Linked DNA regions of Urbifossiella limnaea. The protein of the gene in region 1 interacts with the protein of each later gene in a pairwise test. Links are inferred from orthologs where the notes say so. Each region holds a gene or a part of one and is shown on either strand. Other genes may lie near its edges.

The links.
Region 2: the proteins of dprA (region 1) and recA interact in binary tests that used the Bacillus subtilis proteins (3 or more experiments, as listed by UniProt). The link is inferred for Urbifossiella limnaea from one-to-one orthologs.

Annotation. Positions count from the first base shown.
Region 1 is NZ_CP036273.1:2,685,616-2,688,716, forward strand. Bases 301-3,090 are described here. They hold dprA (DNA-processing protein DprA), read right to left. Parts: upstream 2,366-3,090; coding sequence 1,235-2,365; downstream 301-1,234. Other genes in these bases: ETAA1_RS10840 (hsp70 family protein), read left to right, coding at 301-1,238; ETAA1_RS10850 (hypothetical protein), read right to left, coding at 2,444-2,638; ETAA1_RS10855 (SPFH domain-containing protein), read right to left, coding at 2,654-3,090. Also shown: more of ETAA1_RS10840, read left to right, coding at 1-300; more of ETAA1_RS10855, read right to left, coding at 3,091-3,101. UniProt on the Bacillus subtilis protein: Protein that helps load RecA onto ssDNA during transformation. Binds cooperatively to circular ssDNA, is able to bridge different segments of DNA. Favors the loading of RecA onto SsbA- or SsbB-coated ssDNA and formation of RecA-DNA filaments.
Region 2 is NZ_CP036273.1:5,931,477-5,934,569, forward strand. The notes cover bases 201-2,982. They hold recA (recombinase RecA), read right to left. Parts: upstream 2,272-2,982; coding sequence 1,129-2,271; downstream 201-1,128. Other genes in these bases: ETAA1_RS24165 (hypothetical protein), read right to left, coding at 201-981; ETAA1_RS24175 (hypothetical protein), read right to left, coding at 2,538-2,930. Also shown: more of ETAA1_RS24165, read right to left, coding at 1-200; ETAA1_RS24180 (glycosyltransferase), read left to right, coding at 3,015-3,093. UniProt on the Bacillus subtilis protein: Multifunctional protein involved in homologous recombination, DNA repair and competence.

The DNA.
Region 1 (3,101 bases):
GCGACGACCCGCCCGGCGCGGTGCTGAGCCTGCCGCCAGAATCGCTGCTGCAACTCCCGCCACTCCACACCGTGCTGCGCGGCGGGAAGCGCGCCGGGTCGAAGCGCGTGCCGGTGACGCTGGCCGCGAAGTGTACCGAGATCGGCACGCTGGAACTGTACTGCGTGTCCCGCGACGGGAACCGCTGGCGGCTCGAATTCAACGTCCGCGACGTCCTCCGCGAGCCGACCGCGGCCGGCGAACCGGACGACGACGGCCCCTCCGGCGTCGTGGACGTGTTCCCCGAGGAGAAGGTGCAGGCGGCGGGCGGCGCGGTCGCGGCGACGTTCGCGGAAAGCGCGGCGCCGGCCGAGCTGCCGAAGCTCCTGGAGGCGGCGCTGGAGTCGCCGCGGGGCGACTGGCCGACCGGCTTGATCCGCCGCCTGTGGGGCTTCCTGGAGGAACACGCCGCCGGCCGCGGGCGGTCGCCGCAGCACCTGGGGCGGTGGTACAACCTCGTCGGCTTCTGCCTCCGCCCGGGGTTCGGCGACCCGGTCGACCGCTACCGCGTCGAGGCGCTGTGGAAGCTCATCACGGCCGCGGCCAGTGCCCCCGCCGGGCCGAAGAAGGCCGCCGTGCCCGAGGGCGGGGCCGACTACTGGATCATGTGGCGGCGCGTCAGCGGCGGGTTGAACACGGCCCTGCAACAGGCACTCTTCGCGCGGCTGCGGCCGGCGCTGTTGCCGACGAAGGGTAAGGCGTACAGCAAGCCGCCGGCGAACGAGTTCGCCGAGATGTGGCGCGCCGCGGCGAGCCTGGAGCGGCTCGATTCCAAGACGAAGGAGCACCTCGCGGCGGCACTGTTGCGCGAAGTGAAGAAGTCGCCGGTGCCGGTGTACGCCTTCTGGAGCCTGACGCGGCTCGGGGCGCGGGTGCAGCTGTACGGCCCGCTCAACACGCTGGTTCACCCCGAGGTCGTGGAGGGGTGGATCGACCAGCTGCTGGAGTTCGAGCCGGGCAACGACAACGAGCGGAACGGCTGGCTGTTCGCGCTGTCCCAACTCGCCCGCCGCAGCGGCCTCCGCGCCGTGGACGTGTCGGACACGACCCGCGAGCGCGTGCTCACGATACTGCGGGGCAACTTCGGCCCGAAGGCATGGCGGGAGATGGTCGAGGAAGTAACCCGCAACGACGGCGACGAGCAGGCCCGGCTGTTCGGCGAGTCGCTGCCGATCGGGTTGCGGCTTGCGGGCGGTTAGCGCCGCTCGTAGTAGTTCCCCGGCAGCCGCCGCACGAGGCGCTTCAACTCCAGCTGCATCAGCGCCTTCGCCAGCTCGCCCGCGCCGAGCCCGGTGTCGCGGCTCAGCTCGTCGGCGTGCCGCTTCGACGCGAGTTGGTCCCACAGCGCCTGCTGCGCCGGATCCAGGTTCGTCGGCGCGGCCGGCGGCGGGTCCGGGAACAGCGTCGGCTGGGGCGCTGCCCGCGGCTTCCATTCCAGCGGTGCGAGGCCGTTCAGGTCGTCGAGGACGTCGGCGGCGGTGCGAACGAGCCGGGCGCCCTTGCGGATCAGTTCGAGGCACCCGGCGCTGGCCGGGCTGTCGGTCGGCCCGGGCACCGCGAACACCTCCTTCCCCTGCTCCAGGGCGTGCTCCACGGTGATGAGAGCCCCGCTCTTGACGTTCGCCTCCACGACCACGACGCCGCGGCTCAGCCCGCTGATGATGCGGTTCCGCGCCGGGAACATCCCCGGCTGCGGGGCCACCGTCATCGGCGTTTCCGTCATCAGCGCGCCCGCCGCCGCGACCTGGTCCGCGAGTTCGGTGTGCTCCGGCGGGTAGATGCTCGCCAGCCCGCCGGCCAGTACCGCGATGGTCCGGCCGCCGCCTTCGAGGGCGCCGCGGTGGGCCGCGCCGTCGATGCCGCGCGCCAGGCCCGAAACGACCGTGATGCCGGCCCGCGCCAGCCCGCGCGCGATGTCCGCGGCAACCTTCTTGCCGTAGGCGGTACACCCCCGCGAGCCGACGATGCCGACAGCGGTCGCGTCGGCTTCGGCCCACGCCCCGCGAACGTACAGCAGCGGCGGCGCGGTCGTCAGCGGCACCAGCGGCGGCGGGTAGTCGGGGAAGCCCAGCGGGACGGGCGTCACACCGAAGGACGCGATCAACTCCAGCTCGCGCTTCAGGTCCACGGCCCGCAGCGCGGCGGCCAGTTCGGAGGCGGTCTTGTCGCCGATGTGAGGGATGGTGCGCAGCTGAGCGGCGGTGGCCTGCCGGGCCGCGGCTGCGGAGCCGAATCGTTCCAGGAGGGCGGCGGTGAGTTTCGGCCCGAGGCCGGGAACCAGAGCGAGTGCGAGGTGGTCGCGGACGGCGTCGGGTACGGGCGGCATCTCGCGATCGTACCCGGCCGGCGGGCGGCTGTCAGCGGGCTTCCGATTTGAAATCGGCGGCGGCGGCGAGTGAGCCGGTTATTGTCCGCCGTCGTCGGACCCGGACGGCGGCTCGGCGCCGGGCGGCGCGAGCTTCATCCCGCGCCGCGCCAGCGCCTGCCGCAGCAGGAACTCGATCTGCCCGTTCAGGCTCCGCAGGTCGTCCTCGGCCCACTTCTGAACCGCGGCCAGCACCGCCGGATCGACCCGCAACAGGAACGCCTTCTTCGCCACGGCTGCACCCCCGGCTCAGGTGTACAGGGTGCCGGTGTTCAGCACCGGCTGCGGCGTGCTGTGGCCGCACAGCACCACCAGCAGGTTGCTCACCATCGCCGCCCGCCGCTCGCCGTCCAGCTCGACCACCTTCGACTGCTCCAACTGCTCCAGCGCGTGCTGCACGATACCGACGGCCCCGGCCACGATCTGCGCCCGCGCCGCCACGATCGCCCCGGCCTGCTGCCGCTGCAACATCGCGGCCGCGATCTCCGGGGCATACGCCAGGTAGCTGATCCGCGCCTCGATCATCTCCACCCCGGCCGGGGCCATCCGCGCCTGGATGTCCTGCTTCAGCTGCAGCGCCACCTCCTCGATGTGGCCGCGGAGCGAGTGCGACGCCTCCGCCGGGGCGTCGTAGTAGTAGCGGCTCGCCAGCGCCCGCAGGGCCGCGTCCGCCTGCGTCTCGACGTAGCCCTCGTAG
Region 2 (3,093 bases), 3.2 Mb from region 1 along the record:
CCACGCCGTCGGGAAGGCTTCGCCGAAGTTCAGTGCCGTGACCGGCCCGGCGACGACGGCGAAGAACGGGATCAGCCGCGCCTGCCACGCGGCGAGCGCGGCGAAGACGAGCCACACCGGGCCGCGCCAGCCCCGCAGCGCCGGTCGGTTCAGCAGGAACGATACGACGCCGAGCGCCAGCAGCGCGACGAACGCGAGTGCCGCGAAGTTGTACCCGCGGAAGGCGTCGGCCGACCACGGCGACGCGAACGACGGTGCCAGCCGCGGGTCGTCGGCGAATTCGGCCCACGCGGCGGGCGACAGTTCCGGTGGGAGCGCCAGCGCGCGGACGTGGTGCGGGCTCAGGAGGCACGCGGCGAGCGTCGCCGGCACCAGCCACCGCGGCCACGGCTCGGGGCGCGTTCGGTCGAGGCGCCGGCCCAGCGCGAACAGGCCGACGAGCAGCGGCCCGAGGAGGAACCAGCCGTCCACGTTCACCCACACCGCGACGAGCACCGGCACCGCCCGCAGCGCCGTTCCGCCGCGGACGAGGCACCACAGGCACGCCGCCAGCAGCAGGACCGACGCGGCCATCGGGTGCAGCTGTAGCCGAGGTGCCATCGCCGCCACGGCGAGGAGCACGCACCCCGCCGCGAGCCAGCGCGGCCCGCGGCCGACGGCGAGCATCAGCGCCGCGGTGCTGGCCACAGCGGCGGCCTTGAGCGCGACGACGGCGGCGGGGCCGAGGTGGGTGAAGGCGAGGTACAGGCCGAGGTCGAACAGCCAGGCGTGGTTCGCCCACGACTTGCCGGCGGGGGCGGCGAACGGGTCGGCGCCGAACGTGTAGTCGCCGGTTGCAATCAGCCGGCCGGCGGCGAGGTGGAGCCACACGTCGGAGTTGCGGGCGACGAACGACGCGGCCAGCGCGGCGACGACGAGGACGAGCGTAGTCGACACGGCGTCGGCGGCGCGCGCCGCGGGGCGCGGGAGAGGGTCCGGCACGGGGGCGTGGCTCCGAGACGAAGACGTTTTGACAGGATAACAGGATGAGGCAGGATGGAAAACAAAGACGAAATTTAAACTAATTCCTGTCTTTGTTCTCCATCCTGCCTCATCCTGTTATCCTGTCAATAACTGCCTCCCCCGCCATTACTCCGCGGCCTTGCCGCGGCGCTTTTTCGGCGCCTCGGCCTCCGGCGCCTCGCCGATCGTCGCCAACTCGGCCGCCGCCTCGGCCTCGTCCTTCGCCGCCGCCGCCGCCGCGTCCATCAGCTCCTGGCTCGACGGCTTCGGCTTCCGCTTCTCCAGCACGGCCGCGGTCAACTCGGCCCGCACAGCCGGGTTCTCGCGCAGGAACGTCACCGCCTTGTCCTTCCCCTGCCCGAGCCGCTGCTCCTTGTAGCTGAAGAAGGCGCCACTCTTCTCGATGATCTCGTCCTCCAGGGCCAGCTTGAGCAGGTCGCCCTCGTAGTCGATGCCGCGGTCGTGGAGGATCTCGAACTCGGCGTTGCGGAACGGCGGGGCGATCTTGTTCTTCACCACCCGCACCCGCGTCTCGGCGCCGATCGTCTCGTCGCCGTCCTTGACGTGGGTGATCCGCTTCACCTCCATCCGCACGCTGGCGTAGAACTTCAGCGCCAGCCCGCCGGTGGTCGTGTTCGGGTCGCCGTACATGACACCGATCTTCTGCCGGATCTGGTTGATGAACAGCAGGCACGTCCGCGACTTGTTGATCGTCGGGGTGAGGATGCGCATCGCCTGGCTCATCAGCCGGGCCTGGAGGCCCACCTTCGTGTCGCCGATCTCGCTGTCCTGGATCTCGTTCTTCGGCACCAGCGCCGCCACCGAGTCGACGACGATGAGGTCGACGGCGTTGCTCTTGATGAGCATCTCGGCGATCCGCAGCCCCTCCTCGCCGTAGCCGGGCTGGCTGACCAGCAACGAATCCAGGTCGACGCCGATCCGCTTGGCCCAACTCGGGTCGAGGGCGTGCTCGGCGTCGATGAACGCGGCCACCCCGCCGTTCTTCTGCACGTTGGCGACGGCGTGCAGGGCCACGGTGGTCTTCCCGCTGGCCTCGGCGCCGTAGATCTCGACGACGCGGCCGCGGGGGAGCCCCTTGCCGCCGAGGGCGATGTCCAGGCCGAGGCAGCCGGTGGAAATGCCCTCCACGTCGTCGACGTTCATGTCGCCGAGCGACATGATGGCCCCCTTGCCGAACTCCTTCTCGATGGCCGAGAGGGCGGTTTTGAGCTCCTTGTTCTCCTTCGCGTCCTTCAGTTCCTTCGCCATGACTGGTCCCTTTCGTGGCCCCCGCCGACCGGCCCGTGGGTAATTCAGGGTCGAGGGTATGTTGAGTCGCGGGGAGCGGGTGCGAGTTTACCCAGGATTCCCGGCGCGGCGTAGGTCGGTAGCGAAAATCTTCCGGCGCCTGCGGCGGTGCGAAGCCGCGAGCGACAACGTAGCCACCCGAGCGAACGCTTGCGGCCTCGCGCGGCCCCGAGTCGGGCTTGTTTCCCCCGTCCCACCGGGGTATCCCACACCCCCCGGACGGCGGGTCAGGAGTGCGGCAGGAAGAACACGCCGGTGACGAACGTGCCGGCCCAGAGGAGCGCGAACACCGCCGCCAGCCCGAGGTGGAGCCGCTTCCGCCGCCGCACCCCGGTGACGAACATCGCCGGCAGCAGCACCGCCGACGGCACCGCGAACCACAGGTGGACCCGCAGCGCCTCCCGCGCCGCCGGGTCGAACGCCGACTTGACGTCCACGAACTGCAGGAGCGCCTCGAACCCGACGACGGTGCTCATGGTGAGGACGAAGAACACGGTGTTGAGCCGCCCGTGCAGCCGCGGCCGGCCGGCGGCCAGGGCCGCCAGCGACGCCGCCAGGATGACGGTGACGGCGGCGACCAGCACCTTCAGGGTCAGGATGATCTCGGGGCCGGTGGGCATCGCGGGTCGTCCGGGGGCGGGGTGTGCCGTGATCTTAGCCGCCCGCCGCGCCGCCGGCCCGTTACCGCCCCGCCGGGAAGCCGCATGACGCCGCAACTGTCCGTCGTCGTCCCCGCGTTCAACGAGACCGGCCGCATCGGCCCGTACCTGGCCGACGTCCGCG